Regions from separate parts of the Paenibacillus sp. J22FR5 genome, predicted to be linked through region 2. Evidence: riboswitches for the same ligand, from Rfam matches in the RefSeq annotation. Region 2 holds a riboswitch; each other region holds the start of a gene.
What was found. A riboswitch is a leader RNA that binds a small molecule or an ion and turns the genes downstream of it on or off. The one in region 2 is predicted to bind cyclic di-GMP.

Region 1: it holds a riboswitch for cyclic di-GMP, as region 2 does, so the genes downstream of both, AC58P7_RS19990 (putative bifunctional diguanylate cyclase/phosphodiesterase) here and AC58P7_RS20785 (PilZ domain-containing protein) in region 2, are expected to answer to the same signal.
Region 3: it holds a riboswitch for cyclic di-GMP, as region 2 does, so the genes downstream of both, AC58P7_RS07300 (putative motility protein) here and AC58P7_RS20785 (PilZ domain-containing protein) in region 2, are expected to answer to the same signal.
Region 4: it holds a riboswitch for cyclic di-GMP, as region 2 does, so the genes downstream of both, AC58P7_RS01600 (hypothetical protein) here and AC58P7_RS20785 (PilZ domain-containing protein) in region 2, are expected to answer to the same signal.

Annotation. Positions count from the first base shown of each region.
Region 1 covers NZ_JCAUAN010000016.1:92,731-96,118, forward strand. Annotated here, with positions in the region: gene AC58P7_RS19985 (lysylphosphatidylglycerol synthase transmembrane domain-containing protein) at 1-598, opposite strand, end outside; cyclic di-GMP riboswitch class I at 993-1,084, shown strand; gene AC58P7_RS19990 (putative bifunctional diguanylate cyclase/phosphodiesterase) at 1,155-2,966, shown strand; gene AC58P7_RS19995 (spore germination protein) at 3,104-3,388, shown strand, end outside.
Region 2 covers NZ_JCAUAN010000017.1:125,507-128,894, reverse strand. Annotated here, with positions in the region: gene AC58P7_RS20795 (DUF1697 domain-containing protein) at 1-326, shown strand, start outside; gene tadA (tRNA adenosine(34) deaminase TadA) at 353-790, opposite strand; cyclic di-GMP riboswitch class I at 1,068-1,154, shown strand; gene AC58P7_RS20785 (PilZ domain-containing protein) at 1,267-2,001, shown strand; gene ychF (redox-regulated ATPase YchF) at 2,080-3,180, shown strand; gene prfA (peptide chain release factor 1) at 3,214-3,388, shown strand, end outside.
Region 3 covers NZ_JCAUAN010000003.1:231,695-235,082, reverse strand. Annotated here, with positions in the region: gene dapA (4-hydroxy-tetrahydrodipicolinate synthase) at 1-434, opposite strand, end outside; gene AC58P7_RS07305 (LysR family transcriptional regulator) at 547-1,422, shown strand; gene AC58P7_RS07300 (putative motility protein) at 1,469-1,669, opposite strand; cyclic di-GMP riboswitch class I at 1,690-1,776, opposite strand; gene pyrE (orotate phosphoribosyltransferase) at 1,861-2,502, opposite strand; gene pyrF (orotidine-5'-phosphate decarboxylase) at 2,550-3,239, opposite strand; gene carB (carbamoyl-phosphate synthase large subunit) at 3,294-3,388, opposite strand, start outside.
Region 4 covers NZ_JCAUAN010000001.1:314,465-317,852, reverse strand. Annotated here, with positions in the region: gene gloA2 (SMU1112c/YaeR family gloxylase I-like metalloprotein) at 1-358, opposite strand, end outside; gene AC58P7_RS01605 (exopolyphosphatase) at 429-1,343, opposite strand; gene AC58P7_RS01600 (hypothetical protein) at 1,489-1,794, opposite strand; cyclic di-GMP riboswitch class I at 1,902-1,995, opposite strand; gene AC58P7_RS01595 (MDR family MFS transporter) at 2,109-3,332, opposite strand.

The sequences.
Region 1 (3,388 bases), on a different contig from region 2:
GCGTAATGAAGCCCAGGATGACGAGCCCTTTGCCCGAAAGCATTTTCAGCTGGAAATAGGATGAGTGTTTGACGACAAATGGGATTCTTCGAATCACAGGCAAATAATGAGCGGTCGCGAGAAACACGATGCCGCAAGCCAGCAGAGTCACCCAAATCCATGAAGATGGCAAACCCATGCGGACAATGCCGATGCCCCCAATACCTGCAAGCACCAGCATATCGAGCAGACGCATAACCGCTACGGAATGAAGTGCGTCCTCCCATGACTTCCCGCCATACTTCATGAATAAGCCAGTACGAACACCATCTCCCACCTTGACCGGCAACACATGGTTCACGAGCAAGCTGTAGCTAATGGCATGAAAATAGACCGCGAATTTCACATCTTGTCCCGCATAGATTCGCCAGCCTGCCGTTTTGAGAAGAAAGGAAGTCAGGTAGACGATAATCATGAAAATCAGCCACTTCGGTTGATGGAAAAGCAGCCCTACATCGCGGAGCCATTCCTTCGAATCAAACCATTGCCATGTTAAAACAATCGAACAAACGACCAGAAGGATCGCTATCAAACGAACAATTTGTTTCTTTTTTAACATATCTGTTGTGCCCTCTTTGGGTTAAATCAAGCTTATTTTGAGAATGAGAATCATGGTCAGTATAGGGGGTTTATACCGTTACGTCAATCTTAGATTTACAGGAGTAGTGGAGTGGTACTCAGTCGTCATGCTTTAGGATGGATGAAGCTGCTGTTTGGGTTGGAACTGGACGCAGAAAGATGCTTGCGATTCGAAATAAAAAATCCAACGTCCATGGAGGTTCTAATTCATGAATTGTTTTTACCTATAAAGTAAAAAAATGGTTGGACTTAATCTTTCTTTATTGAATTCGACAAAAGACCATATTTATCGCTATATACAGGTAATTTTTCACTACTCTATAATGGTTAAATAGTAGCGGATTAAATGGGTACAGAGGTACAGTTGAAGACCAAATCGAAAAGGGCAAATCATCGGAAACGATGAGACGCAAAGCCATGGCCTAACGCATTCCAAATGGAATGCTACGGTTGACAGGTTGCCGAGTATCAAAGGGATGATCCTTTTATTCGGGATGATCCTTTTTTCTATTGTAGGAGAACATAGGGAGGCATTCATGCAACATTCGCTAATGGATCGTTACCATTTCGCTCTCGGCCTGTTTTCGTTCATCATTATGCTGCTTGCCATCATTTTCGCAATCCGTTTTATCAACTCTCTCTCTGCGGAGCGACGATTGGCTGAGCAGATTTCTCTCAAAGCTTCTATTTTAGAATCAACGATTGATTGCATCTTCATGTTTAAATCTCAGGGCTGGATCATAGAATTCAATCCTGCGGCAGAATCCATATTCGGATATACGCGCAAAGAAGCGCTTAAGCTTACGCTATTCAATCTCCTCTTTCCTTTCGATCAAGATGGACGAGATGCTGCTAACCTATATCACCTGTTAAGCCAGCAGGCTGATTCCATTATTGGCAGACGTATGGAAATCATGGCCTACCGCTCGAACAGAAGCAAATTTCCGGCAGAACTTATCATAACGGATATGGTTTATAGGGGGAAAACGATTTATACCGCCTATCTGAGGGACTTAACCGAGAAAAGGAAATCGGAAGAACTCATACATCAGTTAGCTTACTTCGATCATTTGACCGGATTGCCTAATCGCAATCAATTCAATGAACTTTTCCAACGTGCTTTACATCGCGCACAGCAACATCATGAGACCGTAGGCGTTATGTTTCTGGATATTTATCGTTTCAAATGGATCAATGATTCCTTCGGTCATCAGGTTGGCGATCAGATTTTGCAGCAATTTTCCGCTATCATTTCGAGTCATTTGCCTGATAATAGCTCGGCTTTCCGACTGAGCGGGGATGAATTTGTCATCCTGATGCCTCTTGGGAATGGAGATACGATTACGAAACAGGCTAAGAACATCATCACGTTGTTGGAAAAACCTTTGCGTATTGATGGAAAAGATATTTATGTGTCTACGAATATTGGCATTTCGATATATCCCTATGATGGAGAGTTGCCAGCGCTTTTACTCAAACATGCAGATCAAGCCATGTATGCAGCCAAGGAGCAAGGGCGAAACAATTACTATTTGTTCAATCAAGATATGAAAACGAAATATGCCCAACGCATTGTATTTGAACAATATTTGCGAGAATCGATAGAAAATAATGAACTCTCCCTTGTGTATCAGCCCATATTTGATATCCAAACGGGTGATCTTAGAGGGATCGAAGCGTTACTCCGCTGGGAGAGTAAACAGTTAGGAAACATACCGCCTGAGGTGTTTATCCCCATAGCCGAAGAATCCCATCAAATCGAAGCCATCGGCGAATGGGTAATGCGAACGGCCACCAAACAGATGAAAAAATGGCATGATACGGGGCTGCAAGGCGTGACTATTTCTGTTAATGTATCCCCTGTTCAATTTCATCAAGAAACATTTGTCCAGTCGTTGATTGACATTTTACATGAAAATGACCTTGAGCCGCAGTACGTGGAACTCGAAATTACAGAGAGCATGGAAATGAATCGGTTCTGCATGATTGAGAAGCTGCATGCTTTGCATCATCAGGGATTCCGAATCGCGATTGATGATTTCGGGACAGGATACTCGTCCATCAATTATTTGCATAAATTCCCCATTCGTACACTGAAAATCGATAAAACCTTCGTCCAAAGCCTGTCTAACTCGCCATCGAATAATTCCTTCCTAATTGCTATTATTGCTGTGGCACGCAGTTTGCAGCTAGACATTATTGCAGAGGGAGTAGAAACGAGAGCACAATTTGATTTTCTTAAAAGCCATGGATGTGATCAGGTACAGGGTTACTTATTGGCTGCCCCTTTATCTGCCGATCAGTTTGAACGTAATTATGTGATCCGATTGCGTGCTGCCGGCAGTTAGTGATTCCCGGATAGATTCCCATTGGCTTTCCGATCATCCAATCGTCCTTTCAGGCATACAACAATGGGTTGTATGCTTTTTCCCCATTCAGGGCACGCTAAGCCACATGGTAATGTAAGGGAATTGGGGGGATTGGCATGATCGAACAAATCCGTGCTGAGTTGAACAATCCAGCTGACCTTTTCTATGACACCCTAGACAATGGCTATATGCAAATGGAAGTCATCTACTTCCCTTCTCTCTGCGATCTAGCTTTAATCAAGAATGGCTTAACGGTTCCTTACTCCTATTGCTTCAATCCGGAAGAATTCGATCGCATGCTTCACACCAACCCCGCCTTCGGAAAAGCCGATCAATCTATGCATTGGTCCAGTTTGTTGCTTAAAGGCACCGTCCTCTTACAAATAGAAGATCAAGTATAC
Region 2 (3,388 bases):
CGCCAACGGTTATTTTACGTACAGCCGAGGAACTCGCACAAATCGTTAACGAGTGCCCCTATGACGTGGATGCTTTGTCTGAAGGGGAGAGCATTCAAATCTCCGTGCTAACGGAAGAAGCCCCGCAGGAATTCAGCGACATCTTAGCCAAAGGCCAAAACGAAGTGGATGAATTTCAGATACGGGACCGCACCATTTATTTTCTGTTCCGGCAAAGTGTGTTGGATTCTAAGTTAGCTAGCAACATTCAGAAACTCGGGGATCAAACGACAACCCGTAATTGGAATACGATGAGTAAGCTCGTAGAGCTAGCAGGGGCATTATAGCCGGAAAGCCGCTCTAAACTCTAGACCTAAGCTTTTCCCCGTAACTTCCGGAAAAACTGCGTTAACATCGTGGAACACTCCTCTTGCAAAACGCCGCTAACCACATCGACACGGTGATTGAACCGGTCCTCCTGCAGTAAGTTCATCAACGTTCCCGCACAGCCTGCTTTCGGATCCACGGTACCGTAAATCACCTGCGGAATGCGGGCTTGCACGATTGCACCAGCACACATCGGACAAGGCTCCAACGTCACGTAGAGTTGGCAGTCCAAAAGGCGCCAAGCCTGCAAATGCTCACTCGCTTGTTTAATCGCAATCATCTCCGCATGCGCGAGAGGATCCAGGGTTGTTTCACGTAAATTATAGCCGCGGCCTATGATTTGACCTTGATGGACGACGATCGCACCGATCGGTACTTCACGGATGGCTTCGGCTTTAAGAGCCTCTCCAATCGCTTCTCTCATCCAGGGAATATGTTCATCCACAGAGGGGACACCTCGCAATAATAGTTTATCCACATGTGCATAAAAATCCGAACAAATATTCGTTGTTAACAAGCTGTGGATAACAATGTGGATAACTTATAAACCTGTGGATATTCATTCCACTACACATTCATACAATAAAAATAGGGCTCATGCAAGGATTTTAGTTGAAAGAAGTACCTGGGCTACGTATAATGGTTATAACAGTGGGTCTTTTAGACCATATACGATGAACGAATATAAATTTCATAGCAGGGTTAGACAAAGGCAAACTTGCTGAAAAGCAAGGACGCAAAGCTGAGGGTCTACGGTTCTAATGAACTATGGCAGCCTGGTTACCGACAATCGATGCTTTTATTGATTAAGGTGATAGGCTGCTCCTGAATGGGGGGCAGTCTATTTTGTGCAGAAATGCGCTGGGGAATCCATCATTACTGGGAGAGGTGCAGGTGAGCATGGCAATGAAGCAAGATGCTTTGAAGCGGTATGGGAGTAAAGAAGGATACGATGCGGAAGTATTGATCGATTGCCGAGCAGTTCTAGCCAAGGATGATTTCGTGTCAACAGGTATTCTTACCTATGCGCAAGGAGACATTATGGAGATCGAGCTGCCGGAATATGATGTTTTTCAGCTTGGAGATAAAGCGAAAATGACGTTATACACCAAATCGGGTCTATTCGTTTTTCATACGACCGTCGTAGCCAGAGAGCCTGGTTCCCTCATTGTGATCAATCCGCCTGAGAATCGGAAGAAGTTTTCGGAGAAACGGGAGTTTCCACGGGTGAACGTGAAGAACTTAGGTCAGATTTCAGGGTTTCAGAATAAAACACAAAAAGCGCAGCATCAACTTGAAAATCCCATCGAAATTTCCATCAAGAATATTTCAATAAACGGACTTGGTTTTAGCATCAATGATAATTCCATGATAGATGCCATTCTTCATAAAAAGTGTCTACTTCAAGTCCAGCTGGATCTAGGCTTCGAGATGCCGTGTATGTTGGAAATTATAAGGAAAGAAAAGCTGGAGGACAGCTACTATTATGGCGCCAGCTTCGAAAGCGTTCCTGCGGAACAAAGCAATGCGCTGCGCGGTTTTATTTTGCGTAATCAGATCGAAACGTACTTCGTGCAGAAGCGGGATGATGAGTTCAAAATAGCAATGGAAAAAAAGTCTGCGGCGAATCGATAGCTTGCAGGCTTTTTTTTGCCCTCCAAGTACTATATAATAAGAAGGATGATTTTCGAAAATTAAGGAGTTGTAACGACAATGGCTTTGAAAGCAGGTATCGTCGGTCTACCGAACGTAGGAAAATCGACATTGTTTAATGCAATTACACAGGCGGGGGCAGAATCTGCGAATTATCCGTTCTGTACGATCGATCCGAATGTTGGGGTAGTAGAAGTACCAGACGAGAGATTGCAGAAGCTGGTAGAAATCGTTGTGCCTAAGAGCATCGTGCCGACGGCCTTCGAATTCGTTGACATTGCGGGTTTGGTTAAGGGTGCGAGCAAAGGCGAGGGCCTTGGAAATAAATTTCTTGCACACATCCGTGAAGTCGATGCGATTGTGCATGTTGTACGTTGTTTTGAGGATGATAATATTACTCACGTTTCTGGGAAAGTCGATCCGATTGGTGACATCGAGACGATTAATCTTGAATTGATTTTGGCAGACATTGAGTCGGTTGATAAAAAGATCGAGCGTTCACGCAAAAACCTCAAAGGCGGCGACAAGAAAGTGGTAGCTGAGGTTGAGTGTTTGGAACGAATCAAAGAAGCCTTATATAATGATATGCCAGCACGCAGCTTGGATTTGACAGAAGATGAGCGTCTTCTAGTTCGCGATCTTCATTTGCTAACGATGAAGCCAGTGCTCTACGCGGCAAACGTGAGTGAAGATGAAGTTGCAACTGCGGACGACAATGCATACGTTAAAATTGTGAAGGAATTCGCTGAAAAAGAAAACAACGAAGTCGTTTCCATTAGCGCAAAGGTTGAATCCGAAATTGCTGAGCTGGAAGACGAAGAAAAAGCCATGTTCCTGGAAGAGTTGGGACTTCAAGAGTCCGGCTTGAATAGATTGATCAAAGCAGCGTATAGAAAACTTGGCTTGTACACGTATTTCACAGCTGGTGTTCAAGAAGTTAGAGCATGGACGATCCGCAAAGGAACGAAGGCTCCACAAGCGGCTGGCGTGATTCATACGGATTTCGAACGTGGATTTATTCGTGCAGAAGTGGTTTCTTATGCAGATTTGACGGCTGCCGGATCGATGGCTGGTGCCAAAGAAAAAGGCCAAGTACGTCTCGAAGGTAAAGAGTACGTAGTTAATGACGGCGACGTAATGCATTTCCGTTTCAATGTTTAATTGTTGATAAAAATAAGAAAGGAGTGATCCCCTATGTTGGATCGACTTCAGTCCATTGTGGACCGCTATGAAAAACTAAGCGAGTTATTGTGTGACCCGGATGTAACGAGTGATACGAAGAAACTAAGAGAGTATTCCAAAGAGCAATCCGATCTTCAGGAAGCTTACGATGCTTATAATGAATATAAGAGTGTGAGCGAGCAGCTTG
Region 3 (3,388 bases), on a different contig from region 2:
ACATCATATAGAATGACGGGCACACCAACGCGCGCTACCCGGCGGAAATGTTCAATAATCCCCTGCTGACTAGGCCGATTGTAGTAAGGAACCACAACGAGCGCAGCTTCTGCTCCAAGTTTGCCTGCTTCTTCTGTTTTTCTAACCGTAGATAACGTATCGTTTGTTCCTGTCCCCACAATGAGCGGTACTTCGGTATGCGCTGCGTCACGTGCCGCTTGTGCGGTAGCGAACAAGACGCCCAGCTCGTCTTTCGTAATGGTTGGCGATTCTCCTGTTGTCCCATTGACAACTAATCCATCTATTTCATCTTGAAACAAGTTATAAGCCTGATTGTAAAAGGATGCCGCGTCCACTTCAAACTCTTCATCAAAAGGAGTGATGATTGGTACATAAATCCCCTGTAGGTCTTTTTCTCTTAGCAAAATAACCATCTCCCTGCCTCATTTGTTTGTACATTTACTTTAGCATGGAACTCTGTATCATAGTTAGCTATAATAAATGATAGAACTCATCAAAAATTTTGATATTAAAGTGAGGCCATACATGGATCTGACTTATTTCCGAACCTTTCGAGAGGTTGCACGCAGGAAAAGCTTCACACGTGCAGCAGAAGAATTGGGCTATGCACAATCAAGTATTACGATGCAAATTCAGAAACTGGAACGTGAATATGGTGTTCCGCTATTCGAGCGATATGGTCGACAACTGCGCCTTACACCACCTGGAGAAAGCTTGTTAGTTCTGACTCTGCAAATGCTGGAGCTCTATGATCAATCCAAAGAAATGATCGCAAGCCAAGTAAGCGGTACGTTGACTATTGGTACGATCAATTCGCTGGCAGCGTATTATTTGCCGCCTTTTCTCCATGAACTGAAACAGCTTTATCCCGAACTAAGTATCCAGCTTTTCCCTGACAGCGAAACATCAATTCTCACCAAGGTAAAAGAAGGGGACTATGATATCGGTCTTTTACTAGATCAGTATCCAGCGGATCCCTCTCTCAGCTGTACAACTGTCAGAGAAGAACAACTCGTGCTCATTGCTCCATTGGAACACCCATTAGCTCAGCAAACGCAAATTCAGCTCTCCGACCTTGGGAATACGGAATTCATCGTCACCGAAGAGGGGTGCATCTACCGAGCAAAGTTTGAACGGTTACTCAAGGACAATGCTGTCGCCCTGCAAATCGGCTTCGAATTAGGCAATGTAGAAACGATTAAACACTGTGTCATGAGCGGCCTGGGGCTCGCCTTACTGCCACGTATCACCGTAGCTAGTGAGCTGGATATGGGCAAGCTCATAGAGCTGCCATTTAAGCATTCGCAGCTTACCATGGACTTACAATTAGTGCTTCATCCGAAAAAATGGATGTCCCAGCCCCTGCAAGCGTTCATTCAAATGTTAACAAAGCAACCATAGACGAAAAAAGAAGCTCACCTTTGCGAAAAGGTAGAGCTTCTTCTTATTAGACGCGAATGTCAAGATTAGCACCTACGTGTGGGGCCGCTGGAGCGGTAACCTGCGCTTGGCTTTTCGCGAAATCTTGTATTAATGTAGTCGTTAGGCTTACTTGCGTGTCGTTCGTTTTACTTAACAACTGAATGCCTATAGCTTGCTTCAACCCATCACCACTATTAATAGCAGTAAGCATACTATTGATGTTCACGTTATTTCCTCCTCTATGCGTTCGGTAGCTGGCAAGCGTCCGGCCGAAGCCGATTAGCCCCTATAGCTTTGCGTCTGTCGCTTTCGCGTCATTTGCCATTTCGCTGCTGGCAGGATACAACCAAGCACATTTCTAGTATAGAGGCATCCTACATATTTCGTCAATTTTCATCTTTATTTATCTTTAAACGTTTATACCCCGTATGCGGAAGGATTGACTCTCCATGAACGTAGTAGTTCCATATCGGATTCCTGAATCTTCCCTTTTTCCAATGCAACTTCAAGCAAGATTGAATAGTTAGAAAGTGTGTGTAGGGGCATGTCAGCCGCCGCGAATGCATCCGTTGCTTTATCCAATTGATAAGAGAAAATCGCAAGTACGCCTAGCGCAACAGCTCCCGCATCTTTAACGGCAACTGCCGCTTTCAGTGAGCTGCCTCCAGTGGAAATCAGATCTTCGATCACGATGACCTTCTGACCTGGCTTCACGGAACCTTCGATCAGGTTCTCTTTACCGTGGCCTTTCGCTTTATCGCGGATGTAGATCATCGGAAGACCAAGCTTCTGAGCAACCCAAGCTGCATGGGGAATCCCAGCTGTAGCTGTTCCAGCAACAACCTCAGCTTCAGGGAATTTCTCTTTGATCAATGCGACGAACCCATCGGCAATTGCTTCGCGAATGGCTGGGTGAGACATTGTCAAACGATTATCACAATAAATCGGAGATTTAAGTCCGGATGTCCATGTAAAAGGCTGCTGTGGACGAAGCGCCACTGCTTCTATATCTAATAACGACGCGGCAATATGCTCCGCGATTGTTTCGAGCTTACTCATATGCTCACCGTTCCTTTCATTTTCACATCGAAAAGCTCCTGCAAAACCTACACGATTGAATCAATAATCGCTTCAATCGCAGCTCTCGGGTCCGCTGCGCCTGTGATCGGACGTCCGATCACGACGTAGTCCGTCCCTTGCGCGAATGCCTCAGCCGGCGTCATGATGCGCGACTGGTCACCCACGTCGGCCCCCGCGGGGCGGATGCCTGGCGTCACGGTGACGAAGCCGTCACCGCACGCCGCCTTAATCGCTGTCACCTCAAGCGGTGACGCGACAACCCCTTGAAGCCCCGCAGCATGCGCCAATCGAGCGTAACGGATGACAGCCTGCTCGGTCGTACCGACGAGGCCGATCTCGTCATTGAGCACCTGCTGCGAGGTGCTGGTTAATTGCGTCACGCCGATCACAATCGGGCGTGCTGCTCCTAATGCTAGCCCCTTGTCGACACCCTCCAAGGCGGCTTCCATCATGTGCTTACCTCCAGCTGCATGCACATTGAACACATCAACCCCAAGGCGCGTCACGCTCTCCGCGCCGCCCTTGACCGTGTTCGGAATGTCATGCATCTTCACATCGAGGAAAACCTTATAGCCGCGATCCTTCAGACTCGCGACAAAGGTAGGACCTGCAGCATAAAACAGCTGCATTCCTACCTTTACATAACAGGGGATGCCTTCGAGCTGCTTAAGCAGCCCTTCAGCACCTTCTGCGTTCGCGTAATCTAAGGCAACCATAATGCGTCCAGTAACATCTGTGCGTGTTAATGTACTCAAGCTTGGCACCATCCCTTAGACATGAATTGGCATTGCACGTGAGGAGAAGTTAATTGCTTCAAGCATATTCACTAGCGCTCTAACCGTATCGAGGGATGTCATACACACGA
Region 4 (3,388 bases), on a different contig from region 2:
CGGGATCGGCGAAAAACGTGTAACGATTCCCCGTGATGGGATCCATCCGTACCGGCTCAACCGCGATACCCTTACTTTCTAACTCTCCTACACTTTGATCCATATCAGTAACAACAAAGGCCAAATGCCGAAGCCCCCGCGCCTCTGGTTGATTAACACGTGCTGGCGGATCTGGGAACGAGAACAATTCTATCTCTTGCTCCGTTTGCCCAATACGTAAATCTAATTTATACGAGTTCCTTTCGGCGCGATACGTTTCCTGAATGACCGTGAGTCCAAGTAAATCAACATAAAAATGCTTAGAACGCTCGTAATTCGAACATATAATCGCAACGTGATGAATCTGCTTAAGTTCCATTTGCATATACCTCCTTACAAAGAAAAACCGCATGCTGGGCTGCTCCCATCCTGCGGCTTGTTCTCTTATTTTACCCTGCTGCTTGCATCGTTTCAACAATTTTGTGCAGAACCTCGTCAGCATGGGCATATTCCACTTGGCAAGTGCCTGCTGCATGGTGCCCGCCTCCACCATTTTGGAGCATCAAATCACCAATGTTCGTTCGTGCTGTACGATTCACAATGCTGTGACCACAAGCGAATACGCAGTTTTGTTTATTTCGGCCATCTACGATCCAAATTGACGTGTTTTGCTCCGGATAGAGCGCATAGACCATAAAACGATTGCCTGGGTAAATAGTCTCCACATCGCGAAGATCCGTAATAATAACATTCCCCTCTACCCGCGTGTACGTTTGCAGCATATCCCGGTAAAGAGCATCCAATTCAAAATAGCGAGCTACACGCTCTTTCACATCCGGCAGTTCCATAATTTCACTAACGGACTTCGTTGCACAATGTTCAACTAGATCTTCCATGAGCTGATAGTTGCTGATTCGGTAATCCCGATAGCGTCCTAAACCTGTACGAGCATCCATGATAAAAGAGAGCAAATCCCATCCACTCGGGTTCAAAATATCTTCCTTGCTAAACTGCGCGGAATCCGCTTTGTCCACGCCTTGCATGATATCGTCGATGTCACCGAAGGTTTCTTTCCCTCCATAGTAATCGTAGACTACGCGTGCAGCGCTTGGAGCAAGTCGAGTTTCTCCCTTAAATTTAATAGATTCCCCCATCCGTGTGAGTTCACTGGAGTGATGATCGAACCATAACCCGCAGCCTGCGACATAGGGCACATTGGCCAAAATATCATTTTCGGTTACTTCAATCAGCCCGTCCTGCATATCTTTGGGATGGACAAATTTCATTTCATCCACCATGTTTAATTGTTTGAAGAGCATCGCGCATACTAAACCATCAAAATCGGAACGTGTGATCAATCTCATGCCATGCATCTCCCTCAATATAGTCCCTAAGAACTACTCATTGTAATGGTCATATTATATCAGCTAGTGTCGATAGGTGACAATGAGAAAATCACTAATAACAGCCATTCAACGCTATACGAACGCAAAAAAAAGAGCAATTCGCCTAGATAGGCTGAACCGCTCTTAATTTGGATGATAAACATTGAAATAGTCTAGTTAAAAAGCCTTCGATTTGAGCCATTGGGGGCATTTTCACCGAAAGTTTCACTTCGCCCTTCCAGTAGAAGATGAGAATGCTATTGTTTCTTCCGTGAAACATTTCGACATCCCAACAGGCTTCATTTAATGCGTATTCTTCCCGATTGATCATGAGTTTAGGGCCATCCGTGGATGGCACCAAACGTGCAACATGGTTGCCGCATAATGATGTCGCTTTTTGTTCCTCATGCAATTGATTTTCCGATTTCATACCCTAGGGCCTCCTTAGTACAATTTGTTCAAATTACTTTGTTATGACATAGAAAAACCCCACCGTTGTGAACCGACACGAGGGGTTCTAATGTGAATTCCCAATCGTTCGGCGGCTGGCTGGCTGCTTATCCTTTTCAGGAGAAGTAAGGCCCCTGTAGCTTTGCGTCACTGGCTTTCGCCAGCTTTGCCTTTTCGAGATAACGTTCTTGATACATGATAGATGACTATTAATCTATTATAGCTATATTCTCAAGGATAAGGGAAGATGATTTGAAATCGAATAGTTCCCAGGAACTATTTTTGCGAAATTCATCAAAAAGTTTGCATTTTCGACGTTATTTTTACCGAATTTTGACGTTTTGTGCCTCTCCAATAGAAAATGGAGCCTACCAATGATAAAAAAGCAATCAAGAGGAAGAGTGTAGTCCCGCCATACGATACTAACAAAAAGCCACCAATCCACGGTCCCATAAAGTGACCAATGTTCGTTAGTGTTTGAGCGCCATAGTACGTGCCACGCATTTGTTCAGGTGCAAGCTTATCAATCAACATGTTCGCGGCAGGATAATTCAGAATTTCACCGAATGTGAAGATCCCCATCGAAATAATGAGCCATGTGAGCGAGTGCGAGAAGGCAAAGCCTATATCACCTAGTGCAAACATCAGGTTGCCAACGACAATAGCTGTTAATGGTGAGTACTTCTCCGCCCATTTCCCCAACGGGATCTGCATGGCAATGACGACAATCGCATTGGCGCTCATGAGAATCGCAAACATTTTGACCCCATTGGCAAAATCCCTTTGAAGGTACTGCGATAAAGTCACCATAACCTGCGAATATCCAATTGCACCGATAATGCCCCCGATAATATACAAACGGAAGGTCACATCCTTACGAATGACGCCTAGTGCCGAACGGAACGTAACGAGAGCCTTCTTCTCGCCTTCAATTTTTTTAATGCCGAACTTAATGAGAAGTGCGTATAACGTGACACCATAAATTAAATAGATGATACCTGTAAGCAGGAAAGGCAAAGCTCCGTTCATTGTCGCAAAGAATGCTCCCAATAATGGACCTACCGCCACACCCACGTTAATCGCCATGTATCGGAGCGAAAACACCTGTAATCTTTTGGCTGGCTCCGTTAAATCTGCCATTAAGGCTTGCGACACAGGCTCATAGAAAGAGCGACAAAGTCCATTCAGCATATTGAGCAGCATAAACAAGACCGGTAATTTGACAACCCCGAAACCAAGGAAAACGAATCCCCACCCGAAGAGTGCCGCGAGCATAATTACACGTCGACCAAAGCGGTCCGACAAAGTGCCACCGACAAAACCACCGAAAGTTCCAGCTAAAGCACCCATGCCAATTACAATTCCAATGAGCCCTGGGCTCATATCCGAATGCTTAGCCAAATAAATAGCAAGGAACGGCAAACTCATGGAAGAGGCAGCTCGAGCCATAACCGTGCCCAAAATTAGCGTATGTACAATAGGATGATAGGAATGAAGAAAACTGCGAATTCGATTCATAGACGATGACTCCTCTCACTGACAAAAGAATTACCCTACGGTTAATTAATAGACAC